2 regions of the Lacticaseibacillus sp. 22 genome follow, and region 2 is predicted to be linked to the other one. Evidence: a T-box and tRNA genes for the amino acid it is inferred to sense, from the RefSeq annotation. Region 2 holds a T-box; the other holds one or more tRNA genes.
What was found. A T-box is a leader RNA that pairs with one kind of tRNA and senses whether it is charged. The one in region 2 lies ahead of leuS (leucine--tRNA ligase), so its partner is inferred to be a tRNA-Leu.

Region 1 (7,574 bases), on a different contig from region 2:
TAATAATGATGCCCTGCCCAAACTTCCTGAACCGCCTTATTCCCAACAAAGCCAGTGTATCGCTTACATTGAAAGCCGAATGACTGGCCTTTTTTTTGTGCAATAATGTCAATGCCTTGATCACCCGAAGCCTGAGTAAGTTGAATACGCTTGAAGCCATTGCGTTTTAATAAATAGGCACAAAATTCCTCAAACTTCTCACCTTCCATGATGTCCACGCTCTCCATCTTCAAATCTCGAAACCGAAAATGATGATGGTACAGCAACAACGCATTGATCACCACAAATAAACTAATAATAGTAAAACTGGCAGGATCGCCATAAGGTCGCAACTGCCGGGGCAAAATAGTGCGGCCCCAAAAACTGTAAATAAGGGCCAATACAAACAACCCCCACAACAAATGGTAGGCCTTTTTAAGTAAAATTCTCATGCTTCTAAACCCTTCTAGTTAAGTGAGCGTGAGCCAGCCCGGTTAGAAACCGGAGCATAAGTGGCCTTGGGCGTGATGACCGGGCTTTGGTCATTGCGCCCAAGGTCCTTATGTGCAGGTTTCTGGGCTGGCGAACGCGTTATGGTGAGCGTGATCCGACTTCTGCGCCGGGGAGCGCGTTATGGTGACCGCAAGCCGCCGCGACACACGCGATCTTCACACCATCAAATACATGATCCTTATCAAGCCTAGCAGATTCACGCCATGTTTGCATTGAAACTCAGGTAATTTTTCTGTAGGCTTAATTTATTGAGAAGGGAAGCGTTTTCGTCATGAAACTAAGCGCCAAAATTTTTGCCAAAGTTGGCAGTGAGCGCATTACGCAATACACATTAGTCAACGATCAGCAAATGACGCTGCGATTTTTAACTTTCGGCGCTCGCGTTCAGCAAGTCCGGTTGCCCAATACGACTGGGTTAGATCCTAACTTATTGCTTGGGTTCGTCACTTTAGAAGATTATCTGCATCAACCCGGTCTTTTTGGCGCCATGACCGGTCCGCTTGCACCAGACGACCCTAAAACGATTCCGGGAGCTTGGCAGAATTGGAATTGGGCGGTGAAAACCAGTCAAACGGCTGACTTAGCCATTACCTTTTCTCTAAATTTACCTGAAAACGCTGATGGACAACCGGGCGAGCGCTCCCTTATGGTTACGCACCGACTGAATAACGACAATGTCTGGACTATCGATATGGCCGTTAAAACCACTGCCGAAATCCGACTTCATCCACGATTGATATTGCCATGGTTATTGACAGCCGATCCCGCCCAAACAATGTTACACGCTCAGTTAACCATTGACCACCAGCAAAGTACCATCAGGCAACAGCCAGAAATCTCGCCTGCACGTAGATTCTCCTTAGCCACCGGTGACTGGCAACTGCGCTATGCCACCGATGCGCCGGCCACCCGCATTGACTCGTTTGCTAACATTGGACCCGATAACAACTTTAACGGCATTCTGGGACAACCTCATGTTGCAATCGGATTTTCTCCTGAAAACAATTTAACCGGCAACGCGTGGACACTTGCTGCCGGCGCAACTTGGCAACACCACGCTGAATATCAGTTGAGCAGGATTAAGGCCAGTACGCCAGACCGTTAATCCAATCAGCTAACCAAACTAATCGCTACAAAAAGCCTTGGACGTTGAATGAGCTGCTCACCGTCACAAGGCTTTTTCTACTGGTATTAGTCGACACTAATAATTTTTAAAGACATCTTTGTAAACCTTAATACTGTCGAACACGTCTTGGAGGTCAACATATTCATCGGTTTCGTGCGAGGTGTCATTACCTGGCCCGTAAATAGCCAAGTCCAAACCATCGTGGAAAAATAAGGCCGCATCGGTTATGCCGGTTCGATAGGCCACAGCCCCGCGCTGCAAACCGATCCGCTGCCGTGCCTGCTGGACTTTTTGAATTAACGCATTATCGGGTGCAGCCGCTGCGGCACTTAAAACCGAATCAATCGAAAGTGATAGGTGAACCCCTTTTGGTACTGATGTTTTAGCAGCCTGCTTCAAAGCGGCAATAAACGCATCATTATCAGCAATCATGGTTGTTCGGATGTTGCCGCGTAAATAAGCAGACTCCGGTAATGAATTAATTTGATTCCCGCCATGGATAATATCGATGTTGTGGGTAGCGTGACCCAGAATCGGATCATCTTTAGCTTGAAGCGGCGCGGTGGCAGTTAATGCGGCATTGGCAAAAGCAAATAAGCCGTGAATGGCATTAGCCCCAAGATCTGGACGTGAAGAATGCGCCGCCTTGCCCTGAGCCGTTAACGTATAGTCAATAATGCCACGTTCAGCCGCATCCACATTGCTGTTTCCCGGTTCTGCGACCAAAAGACCGGTCAACCGATCACCATAACCGGCAGCCGCAAGTTGGCGGGCACCGTAGTTATCGATTTCTTCGCCCACGGTTGCCATCAACTGAACGCCATGATCAAGCTCTTCATGCGCGATTTGCTTAAACGCAACCACAGCAGCGGCAAGTCCGGATTTCATATCCGTCGCCCCGCGGCCATACAATTTACCATCTTCAATCTGGGCTGAGAACGGAGGAAACTGCCACTTGTTGGGATCGCCTGCATCCACGACATCCATGTGCCCGTCAACCCCTAACCAGCGCTGCGCATTAGGATCACCAATCGTCAAAACTAAATTGTCGCGTCCCGGCGCATAACTGATACGTTCACGCTTAATCAACCCTGTGCTTAGTTCCGGGGCCAAAAAGGCTTCGATCAAGTCCGCCACTTGGCCTTCTTTTGCTGCCACACTGGGGATTCTAACCATCGCCTGCAATAGATCAGTAACTTGTTGTTCCTCGTCTGTCAAACTACCGCCTCCACTTTTAAAATACATCATCTTAACGATCCAAATCGCCACCATGACTGAGTTCATCTAGTCACATCAGATGCCATCAACACCATTATTCCGAACACGCAACCCAGTCTTTTAACGCAGCCCTATTTTCTTCTAAAGCGCAACAATGCCTGACCTAAGATTGGGGTGACAATCCCGCCAAGCACCGCCTCTGCCACCGCATTAATGGCCAAGGCAGTAATCAACAGCCAACCTAAATTCGTTGCATTGGCTCCTGGAACGATTTGCGCGGCTTTGCTGGCAAACAACAACCAGGTAAAGCCGATCACCAGCAATGTATTGGTTAAAGCGCCTGTAACCCCGGCGATGACCATTTTAATAGTTTGAGCCAGCGTACTCTGGTGTCGTTTAAATAATTGATGAAAAACAAAAGCTGCAACCAAACCAACCATGACTCGCGGCACCAACGCGATAATTGGATTGCGAAAAAGCAGTAAAGTTACCGGGTCAGCCGCTGATGTATAAGCGCGAATCAGACTCGTTAAGCCCCATAATAAGCCAAGGCTGGCACCTCCGCCATAGCCCAATACGATCCCGCCAATGATGACGGTCAAGTGAATAGTCGAAATAGCCGGCCAAGCGGGAAAAATCTGAACATAACCAACCATTGGAATGTAGGCTTGCAAAATAATCAAAGCTCCCAAAATACCAATGATCGCAATGTTATAAGCTTTTCCGCGACGTGTCATGCTGACACCTCCTAATCGTTTATAGCTAATTTTATCAAATTATACACGCTTACGTTTGTTTATATTGTGTTTTCTGCTGTTGCTGGTTCAATCAAAGTAGACCATTGCGTTCAGGTATGGCTCATGCTGGGTCAATAGTCCATGCTTTGACAATATTGCTTGCGGTCGCCAGTGTTAGCTACCGCTGAGGCCGCTTGGGTTCTAGCTTATGCCCTTGACGCGCTCACCGGCGCAGAAACCTGCGTGTAAGGACCTTAAGCGTAATGGCCCAAGCCCGGCCATTACGCTTAAGGCCACTTACACTCCGGTTTCTAAGCGCGCCGGTTCGCGCTTAGTAAATTTCTATTGACTTTAATCTCACGTTTTCCTATAATATTTCTTGTGCTTAATTAGTCATGCGGGCATGGCGGAATTGGTAGACGCGCAAGATTAAGGATCTTGTGAGCATTTTTGCTCATGGAAGTTCGAGTCTTCTTGCCCGCATCATAGCAAGATCCGATCAACAAGGTATTACTGTTGATCGGATCTTTTTTATTTTATACCTGATCATGGACCGGCTTGAAAAATATTAAGCCTCTGAAAGGAGTCCCATTCGATGCTTCGTGAAGCCCAATTTGTCGATCTGCCGGCGATTGTTCATCTTTATCAGCAGCTTACTCAAGAGATGGCTGCATTGGCGCCGGATACTTACCGGCCCTTAACCACCGACAATCGGCAGTATTTTGCTGATTACCTGCAGAATGATCTGGCTCGCCTATTCGTCACGGAAAGTCAAGGCACACTTACCGGCTTTGCATTGGTCGTTTTAGCTCGAACCGGGGACAGCCCCGAATTCGTTCCACAACACTTTGCGCAGTTGATTGACTTGTTTGTCACGCCGGATCATCGTCATCACGGCCTAGCCAAAACCCTCATGACAGCGGTCGAGGCATTCGCTGCCAGTCATCAAGCCTCTTTTATTCAACTGAACGTCCTCAGCGGTAATCAAACCGCACGAGAAGTCTATGCCCGCGCCGGGTTTCAGCCAGTCAATTTAATCCTGCAAAAGCCGCTTAATTAGTTATTTCGCGTTGCCTGCAGCCGTAATTTGCCACGGCAGACACCGCACGCGTACCGAGTGACATTCATCCGTCGGCGCCGAACGAATTGCCGACCACACCTTGTGCATTGATAAACATAGTGTCGGCCGCTCATCGGCAGTGGCGGCGCAAACCGCGAGCCGCCAACTGCTGCCAGTAACTGTTTGAAGTCATGATCGCGATGTTGATAGCCGCGATGCTGGGCGAACAAATGGTAGTGCACCAATTCATGCTTGATGATGCCATCCGTGACATCAGATGGATAAAGCGCAAAAATTTTGGGGTTAAAATCCAGATTCATCGTCGCAGGATAAAACCGGCCGCCAGTAGTTCGCAAGCGCGCATTAAACACGGCTTGATGGTTGAACGGTTGGTGAAATGCGCTCATAGAAATGGCTTCCACACGTGCTTGTAATTCTTGGTTTGTCATTGTCTCATCGTTACCTCCGAGCCAATAGTGTACATCAGCACGTCACCAATTGCACTATTTGTATCAGGCTACCTTGCGAGACTATCCGATACCTGTTGAGTATGTTCATCTCACTATTCATCAGACTACAAAAAGGAACGGTTCAGACGTCCACCTGAACCGTTCCTTTTTTCTAACCATGAAACTTGCGCATTGACCAAGCAAATGAGCCATCACAATCAGATTTGCCTACCTTTTTCACACTCGCTTAATTGAAAAAGGCTAAGACATCGGCACGCTTCAATGCTGCTTTTCGTTTTTGATCGAAGTCTGCCACAATCTGGCCGGCATCTAGCACAATGAGCCGGTTGCCATAGCGTAACGCGTCTTCAACTTGATGGGTGATCATCAAACAGGTTAACTGTTGCTCCGAAACGATCGCATTCGTTAACGTCATAATTGCCTGACTGGTGTGGGGATCTAAGGCTGCTGTGTGTTCATCAAGCAACAGTAAATCCGGTTTGCGCATGGTGGCCATTAACAAGCTCAAGGCCTGCCGTTGTCCACCTGAAAGCTGCTCGGTTGGCTTATAAAGCGCCTCAGCCAGACCATTACCGGTTTTTGCGGCCAAAGCCTTTAGCTGGGCTTTTTGTGCATTCAGACCTCGGGAACGTAACCCTAGGCGCTGACCACGATGGCTGGCTAGTAATAAATTCTCAGCAACCGTCATTCGCGGGGCGGTTCCCATTTTCGGATCCTGGAAAACTCTGGCAATATGCCGAGCACGCTGCTCAGGACGGCGCCCGTTGAGTGTTTGGCCAGCCAAAGTGACCGTGCCGCCGCTAACTGGTAGATCACCGGTAATCGCATTGAATAAGGTCGATTTACCGGCACCATTATGACCCAAAACGGTGACGAATTCACCTGTTTTAACCGTCAGCGTCACATCTTGCAACAAGGTCTTGACTTGAGTTGCAACTGGCACATTAACCGTCACGTGATCCAATTTTAATTCAGCCATGGATCTGCACCCCTTTCTGCAACACACGTCGTAATCGTAATTGATGATCAATTTGCGGCACCATGATGGCAATGGCTAACACGACCGCCGAGATCAGTTTCAAATCATCGGCATTGAACCCTAGCGCCAAGACGACCAGCAAGACAAAGCGGTAAATAATGCTCCCTAGGATGACTGCCACCAACCGCTGCGACAAAGTCAACTCACCGAAAACAACTTCACCGATGATAATAGCAGCTAACCCGATAACAATGATCCCGATGCCCATGTTCACGTCCGCATAGCCATTATTTTGAGCGAGCAATCCACCTGCAAGCCCAACCAGCCCGTTGCCAACCATTAAGCCTAGAACCATCTGATGATCAGGATTAATTCCCAGACTCCGCGCCATATTCGGATTATCACCCGCCGCAATGAACCCTTGACCTAATTGGGTGTTCAGAAATAACATCAACAATCCTACGACGAGGACGACAACAATTAAACCAATAACCACGCTATTAAAGTAGGGCGGCAAGTCTTTTAAGAACGATCCTTGGAAAAGATTAGCCTGATGTAGCAAAGATAAATTGGCCCGCCCCATAATCCGTAAATTAATCGAAAATAAACCGGTCATGACCAGGATCCCGGCAAGTAGCACCGGAATTCGGCCTTTGGTAGTTAACAACCCCGTCACCAGCCCGGCAAGCATCCCTGCTACCGTTGCGAGCAAGGTTGCGATAATCGGGGAAATACCGTGAGTAATCGCACTGACGGCCACTGCTGCGCCAAAGGGAAATGTTCCTTCAACCGTCATATCTGGAAAGTCCAACACCCGAAATGTTAAAAAGAGACCTAGTCCGATTAAACCGTATAACAATCCTTGCCCAATTGCAGAAACCCCTAAACTCATTTGATCACCGTTCCTTTCGCCTCTGCCTGTTTCACTAACGAACTCGGCAATGTTATCCCCAACTGCTGCGCTTGCTTTTCATTTAAAATGAGTCGGCCGGTTTTTTCAAAGTGGATCGGCGTCGTGGCCGGTTTGGCTTTGCCTTTTAAAACATCCGCCAGCATATGCCCAGTTTCAACACCTAAATCAAACTGATTAAGTCCGATCGTTGCCACCCCGCCTTGTTTAACCATGGTATCCACAGTTGGAAAAATCGGAACCTTTCGTGCGTTAGCCGCTGCCACTAAAGTTTGCATGGCGCTCGCCACCGTATTATCGGTCGGCACAAAAACCGCATCCACCTGGCTTACCATTTTCGTTGCCACTTGGTTAAGATCGTTAGTTGAGCTAATCGCATACCGTTTGACCGTGAATCCTTCTTTGGGGCCTAGTTTAGCCACCATCTTGGCTTGGGTTTGTGCGGAATCATCACTGGAAGTTGCAATGACGCCAAGTGTTTTCGCATCAGGCATGATCTGACGGATAAGTTTCAATTGAGCTGCAATGGGTGCCTGATCGGAAACCCCGGTAATATTGCCGCCTGGTTTTTTAACATTTTTA
Region 2 (7,574 bases):
CCGGTAAGCATGTTGTCTACATCTATAAAACTGATCCTAAGAAAAAAGCGGTGCATACCAAAGCAGATCTGGCCGTCAGCAATCAGGTTGTGCAGACGACAGGAACAACGGCTTCGATGACAAGTCGCACAACTCGCTGGGAATATCAAAATAGCTTTTTCAGTGCATTGTTTAACCACCAAGGTGCAGGCCAATTGGTGGCACAGCATAATCGACTCGTGGTGCCTAAAAGTTGGGTTGAGCTGACGACGACGCAAGCCAAACGTCTCGGCACTAAGCTCAAAGCCTTGCAACACCCGACTGCTCAGCAAAAAGCAACCATGGCTGCCGCGGTGAAAGCCAAAGCTGCTGAGTTGGCTCAAGCAAATCCGAAACTGGCGAGCGATCAGGCGGCACTGTTGAAACAAGCACAAGCAGCGGTTCAACAAGCAATGATTCAACAGGCGGTTAAAGAAGTTCAACAACAAAAATAACCGGTCCGAGTTAATGTTGATGACGATGCGACAATCAAAAAGCAGATATCAGCCGTTAAAGCTGGTATCTGCTTTTTTCATGGCGCTGATGACGGCGGGAGAAATACGGGCTAAAGTACCACCAGCTGAGCATTAATAAGGCAAACCCGAGCGCAAAGCCTGCGAAGACATCGGTTGGATAATGAACCCGCACAAAAATTCGCGAATAACCGGTCAATCCAATCATGCCGCCAGCCAACAAAGTAATCATCCATTTAATCGTTGGTCGCCTGACAAAAGTCCATGCTAAAAGAATCAAGGTTCCATAAAACATCATCGTGCCGCTTGAATGACCACTCGGAAAACTGAACCCGCCAGCCTGTACCAAAGCGCGAATTTGCGGGTCGGCGATGAATGGACGCGGTCGCTGGACTAGATATTTAATACCAATATTTAAAATCCCCATCATGGCACCGACACTAGCCGTAAACAAAGCGGCGATCCGATAACGATAGATCAAAAGCACCCCTGCTAACCCGAGCGTTAAAAAAATCAGAATGCTCGGATTGCCGAGTTCGGTAACGGCGATGAGGATTGGCTTTAGCGCATCCACATGGAACCGGGTCACAAATGCGATGACATGCTGATCAGTCGTTTGAATCCAGCTTGCCCGATTGAGAATGCCAATTAAGAAAATAATGAAGATCATAAAAGCAGTACCTGAAAAATAAAGTGGCAATGACCGACGATGCAACAAGACAACCTCCTGTAAACGTAAATTGATAACCGACTGAATACCGTTTAGTCGGCTTTTGGTCAATCCACGGTGACGCGTTGACGTTTCCGCAGATTGACAAAGAAAATAACTAATATGACTAGAATAGCATAAAGACCATTGAACACTTTCATGGTTTTTGCTATGATTGACGCAATCATCAAACGAACAAAGGAGTAGTAAGTCGGCGCGGGTTTCAGAGAGCAGGCGGTGGTGCGAGCCTGACGATGCTAAGACTGAACTGACCTTTGAAGTTGCTGCGGTGAACGGAGTAATCGCAGCCGGCCGGACCGTTACCCCTTTTGAGCGCTGTGAAAGCAGAACTTAGGTGGTACCGCGGCTGAGCCGTCCTAATGAAGACTAGGGCGGCTTTTTGTTTGAAAATAAGTGGGAGGTAACAAAATGGCATACGATCATCATGAGATCGATAAGAAGTGGCAGCGTTATTGGGCCGAACATAACGAATTCAATACCACGACCGATCCGAAGAAACCGAATTATTATGCATTAGACATGTTCCCATATCCATCAGGCCAGGGCTTGCATGTTGGACATCCAGAAGGCTACACCGCAACCGATATTGTGGCGCGGATGAAACGAATGCAAGGATTTAACGTTTTGCATCCGATGGGGTGGGATGCATTCGGTTTACCAGCTGAGCAATATGCCTTGAATACCGGTCACAATCCCCGGACTTTTACTAAGCAAAACATTGAAACGTTTAAGCGTCAAATTAATAGCCTTGGTTTTTCATATGATTGGAACCGGGAAATTAATACGACCGATCCGAATTACTACAAATGGACACAATGGATTTTTGAACAACTGTATAAACATGGACTAGCGTATGAAGCTGAAGTTCCGGTTAACTGGAGCCCTGATTTGGGAACCGTAGTCGCTAACGAAGAAGTGATCGATGGTAAAACGGAGCGGGGCGGTTTTCCGGTTGTTCGTAAGCCGATGCGGCAATGGATGCTAAAGATCACAGCGTACGCCGATAAATTACTTGCAGACTTGGATGATTTGGATTGGCCTGAATCAATCAAGCAGATGCAACGAAACTGGATCGGCAAGTCAACCGGGGCGCAAATCACGTTTACGGTCACCGATACCCAGGAAAAGTTTGACGTTTTCACAACGCGTCCGGACACCCTTTTTGGCGCAACTTATGTCGTCATGGCACCAGAGCACGACTTGGTTGAAAAGATTACGACGCCGGAACAGCAGGCAGTTGTTGATGCTTATATTGAAGAAGCAGCACATAAGTCCGATCTTGACCGGACGGCGCTCGATAAGGAAAAAACCGGCGTCTGGACGGGTGCTTATGCGACCAACCCCGTCAATGGCGAGAAGTTGCCGATCTGGATTTCAGATTATGTACTGGCAACTTATGGTACCGGGGCAATTATGGCGGTGCCGGCCCACGATGATCGCGACTATGCTTTTGCTAAGAAGTTTGGCATCGAAATCAAACCGGTCATTGAAGGTGGCAACATTGACGAGGCAGCTTATACCGGCGATGGCGTGCACATTAATTCCGGCTTTCTTGATGGCTTAAACGAACAGGATGCCATTGATCGGATGATCGCATGGCTGGAAGATAAAGGCATTGGCCAGGCAAAAGTTAACTATAAGTTGCGTGACTGGGTCTTTTCCCGGCAACGTTATTGGGGCGAACCGATTCCAGTGATTCATTGGGAAGATGGCGAGACAACCCTGGTACCAGAAGATGAATTGCCGCTGACTTTGCCGGAAGAAGTTGATATCAAGCCAAGCGGAACCGGTGAGAGCCCGCTCGCCAATTTGACAGACTGGGTCAATGTTGTGGACAAGAATGGCCGTAAAGGTAAGCGGGAGACGAACACCATGCCGCAATGGGCCGGTTCTTCGTGGTACTTCCTGCGCTTTGTCGATCCACATAACAAAGAGGCCTTGGCTGATTATGACAAGCTCAAGCAGTGGATGCCAGTGGACCTTTATATCGGCGGGGCCGAACATGCCGTGCTGCATCTGCTGTACGCGCGTTTTTGGAATCTGTTCCTTTATGATATCGGTGCGATTCCAAACAAGGAACCATTCCAGCGCCTGTTTAACCAAGGCATGATCTTGGGTGATAATCATGAAAAGATGAGTAAGTCTAAGGGGAATGTTGTTAACCCCGATGACGTGGTGGACGAATACGGTGCCGATACTTTGCGCCTGTATGAAATGTTCATGGGACCGTTGGATGCCGGTATCGCTTGGTCCACAGATGGTTTGGCGGGTGCCCGCAAGTTCTTGGATCGGGTATGGAGTGCCTTTATTGATGATGAAGGTAAACTGCGCGATCGTATCACCACCATTAATGACGGTCGTTTGGATAAGGTCTACAACGAAACGGTTAAAAAAGTAACCGAGGACTATGAGGCGTTGCATTTTAACACGGCGATTGCCCAAATGATGGTCTTCATCAATTCGGCGCGCAAAGACGATGATTTGCCGCTAGAATATGTTGAAGGCTTTGTCAAAATGCTCGCACCGATCGCACCGCACTTGATGGAAGAAATCTGGCAACGGCTGGGACATGATCACAGCTTAACCTATGCGCCGTGGCCAAGTTATGATGAAAGCAAGCTTAAAACCGACACCTACGACATGATGGTGCAGGTCAATGGCAAACTTCGTGGTTCCATCACTGCGAGCGTTGACGAGACTGATGACGAGATCAAACAAGCTGCTTTAGCCAATGAAAATGTCCAGAAGTATACGACAGGCAAGGATATTAAAAAAATCATTGTCGTACCACGTAAGATTATTAATATCGTTGCTAAGTAATGTGGTTGCATTTTGGTCAGACTGATAGGATAAGTTTGATTGCCACAATTGCGGTTCTAGAGACAAAAACTGCCTCTGGAATCGCTTTTTTGGTGAGCGCGAGCCGGCGCGGTTAGAAAGTAAGCGTGAGCAAGCCCGCTTAGAAGCCGGAGTGTAAGTGGCCTTGGGCGTGATGGCCGGTCTTTGGCCATTGCGACCAAGGTCCTTACACGCAGGCTTCTGGGCTGGCAAGCGCGTTATGGGCGTAAACCAGAATATAAGCGGCCTCAGGCGTGATGGCCGGTCTTTGGCCATTGCGCCTGAGGTCCTTACACGCAGATTTCTGGGCTGGTGAACGCGTTATGGTGAGCGTAAAAAGCTGGACAGTATCGGTCGGGCAGAAGAGCATCTTCCCAATTTTATGACTTTTATCAGCTAGTAAAAGTGTCAAATTCATCTTGTGAAGACATCGGGTTCATGACGCAACGTGTCCATTATGTGAAGGCAATGGTTCAGCTCACGTGACCACGATTTTCAAAGATTTCTTTTGATTCAACAAAGAAACTCAGTAAAGATTGCAAGTGAGGCTGGGATTGCCTAAAATATAAAGGATTACGCAACACGACAGGAGCTTATCATGGAAAATTCGCTGGGCGGCGGGACGCAACCGCCACGTTCAGACAAGGAAAAAATGATCCGCGGTTCGGCGTGGATGACTGCCGGCAGTGTTTTTTCGCGGATTCTTGGTGCTATTTATGTCATTCCGTGGCGTATTTGGCTTGGAGCGGCTTTTTTAACGGCTAATGCTTTATTTACTAAAGGCTATCAGATTTACAGCCTGTTTTTGATTATTTCAACTGCTGGTGTGCCTGGAGCGGTTTCCAAACAAGTTGCCCGCTATAATGCGATGGGTGAATATAAAACCGGTATGCGGCTCTTTTATCACGGGACATTTGCCATGTTCATTATGGGGATTCTGTCTTGTGGGGCAATGTGGTTGCTAGCGCCATTGCTCGCAGCAGGGGATGCCCGGATGATTCCGGTTTTCCGCTCGTTGGCATGGCCACTGTTGCTGATTCCATCGTTGAGCCTGATTCGGGGCTTTTTCCAAGGCTATAACGAAATGGCGCCTAGTGCGATCAGTCAGTTTATTGAACAGGTTGCCCGTATTCTGTATATGCTTGTCATGACTTATGCCATCATGGTTGCCGGTAACCATGATTACCTGAATGCGGTTGTGCATTCAACCTTTGCGGCATTCATTGGGGCAGTTTTTGGACTTGGCTTATTGGTCGTGTATTTTGTTCGGCAGAAACCGCGATTGGATACTTTGGTGGCACAAAGTAAACAGGCGCTCAATATCAGCGTTAACGAAATTTTAGTTGATGTTGCGCGGCAGGCGATTCCGTTCATTATCATGGATTCAACGATTAATATTTACTATATTGTTGATCAATACACGTTTAATCCAATGATGAAGGCGTTCTACTTAGTTAGCGAAGATCAGCTTGATCGGTTCTATGCATTATTTGCCGGCAACGCCAACAAGCTGATCATGATCATTGTCAGTCTTGCAGTGGCCATGGCAATTACGGTTGTTCCTTTGCTGGCTGGCGCAAAAACGCGTGGGGATGTTGAAGGTTTAGCACGGCAAATTACGAACACGTTGCAGCTTTTCTTCATCGTCATGATTCCATCGGCGTTAGGCATGGTGGCCGTTGCGCGTCCGTTATATGTTTTGTTTTATCGTGATATGGACTTCCTTGGGATTCGCTTGTTACAATTTTCGTCAATTTTGGCGATTCTCCTAGGATTATTTACGGTGTTGGCCGCTATTCTTCAAGGGTTGTTTAATAATCGATTGGCGATTCAGGAGATGCTGGTTGGTCTCGCTGTTAAAGTCATTGCGCAATGGCCGATGATCTTCTTCTTTAATGTTTATGGGCCGGTGATGGCGACAATGTTGGGCATGACGGTGTCTAGTTTGTTGATGTTGTATTCGACTAATCGGATGTACAATATTCATGTCAGACAGACCATTCGGCGCGGCGTCGGTATTTTAGCTTTTTCCCTGATTATGTGTGCGGTTTGCTACTTGATCGTGGACGTATCCGGTATTCTCATTAACCCTGAGAGTCAGTTTGGCGCAGCGTTTGTTTTACTGGTAGCAGTTGGTTTTGGCGTTTTGATTTACGGTTATTTGATTTTGAAAACACGTTTGGCCGATATGATCATTGGTGCACGGGTCAGTCGGCTGCGCGAAATTTTACACATCCGGTGATTTTATGCGATTAGATAAATATTTAAGTCATTTACAGTTTGGTAGTCGAAAAGAAGTCAAAGCCCTGATTCGCGACAAGCGCGTTCGGATTGCCGGTGAGTTAGTGACGGATCCGGGCTACAATATTCTTCCGGGTGTTGCCGTTGAGGTTAATGATGCTCAAGCAGACGGGCCACTTGAAGTCGATTATTTAATGAACAAACCGGCTGGCGTCATCACCGCAACCGAAGATCCAACGCAATCAACGGTATTGGACTTGATTCGACCACATGATTATCGGCCCGGCCTTTATCCAGTCGGGCGCCTTGATAAAGATACAACTGGACTGTTATTGCTCACAACTGACGGCAACTTAGGGCATACTTTGTTAGCGCCAAACCACCATGTACCAAAAACTTATGCTGCTAAGTTAGCCAAGGCACTTACAACTGAGATGAAACACCAGTTAGAACAAGGCGTTGCTTTAAAAGACTTTACGACGGCACCAGCTGACGTTCAGGTTGTACCGGCGACTGACAATAAAGAAATTCATATCACGATTACAGAAGGCAAATATCACCAAATTAAGCGGATGCTGCTGGCCGTTGATAATGAAGTCGTCGCGTTGACACGAATTGCAATGGGACCATTACGTCTGCCTGAGGACTTAGACGCCGGTGAGTATCGGGCACTGACGGATGATGAGCGTTCGCTACTGGATCAGATGGTACGCTAAGTTTAATCTTTACTTTTTCGTTAACGGATCCATTGTCAGGGCATAGTTGTACCCCTATACTGATAGACAAGAAAGGGTGAGCGCAATGGACCAACAACAATATATTTGCCCCAAATGTCAAAATACAAGCTATATCTCGGATCGGTTTCAGGCAACGGGCGGTAATTTCTCCAAAATCTTTGATGTTCAAAACAAAAAGTTCGTGACGATTTCCTGTACCCGCTGTGGTTATACCGAGCTATATCGCAGTGAAACCAGTTCGGGGATGAATGTCTTGGATTTTCTATTAAATGGCGGTTGATTTTGACCATTTTGACGGTAGCGTCCGTGAAATATCATTAAGATAAACTTGGCAGAATACATAAAAACGTCCTTAGAAGCACGAAATTCTAAGGGCGTTTTTTGGCTGTCTTGATTGACATTATTTAAGTTGTTAATTCGCTGATACAGATAATTGTTTCAGATAGGCTGGTAGCTCGCGAATGACCATGGTTGGTAAGGCGACGTAGCTATTCATGGCCACGATGTCTGCTACGTGTGAGTGAACAAAGACCGCGG

Region 1: it encodes a tRNA-Leu, which carries the amino acid that the T-box ahead of leuS (leucine--tRNA ligase) is inferred to sense. The anticodon was not compared.

Annotation. Positions count from the first base shown of each region.
Region 1 covers NZ_JBVAYD010000011.1:26,702-34,275, forward strand. The annotation lists gene ACWP87_RS07050 (restriction endonuclease) at 1-431, opposite strand, end outside; gene ACWP87_RS07055 (aldose epimerase family protein) at 764-1,597, shown strand; gene ACWP87_RS07060 (M20 family metallopeptidase) at 1,694-2,863, opposite strand; gene ACWP87_RS07065 (ECF transporter S component) at 2,968-3,573, opposite strand; tRNA gene ACWP87_RS07070 (tRNA-Leu) at 3,971-4,056, shown strand; gene ACWP87_RS07075 (GNAT family N-acetyltransferase) at 4,169-4,633, shown strand; gene ACWP87_RS07080 (SprT family protein) at 4,630-5,082, opposite strand; gene ACWP87_RS07085 (ABC transporter ATP-binding protein) at 5,330-6,082, opposite strand; gene ACWP87_RS07090 (ABC transporter permease) at 6,075-6,974, opposite strand; gene trpX (tryptophan ABC transporter substrate-binding protein) at 6,971-7,574, opposite strand, start outside.
Region 2 covers NZ_JBVAYD010000008.1:6,776-14,349, forward strand. The annotation lists gene ACWP87_RS05500 (DUF4811 domain-containing protein) at 1-473, shown strand, start outside; gene ACWP87_RS05505 (phosphatase PAP2 family protein) at 529-1,209, opposite strand; T-box leader at 1,390-1,583, shown strand; gene leuS (leucine--tRNA ligase) at 1,630-4,041, shown strand; gene ACWP87_RS05515 (putative polysaccharide biosynthesis protein) at 4,658-6,301, shown strand; gene ACWP87_RS05520 (pseudouridine synthase) at 6,306-7,016, shown strand; gene ACWP87_RS05525 (zinc ribbon domain-containing protein) at 7,102-7,317, shown strand; gene ACWP87_RS05530 (NAD(P)H-hydrate dehydratase) at 7,450-7,574, opposite strand, start outside.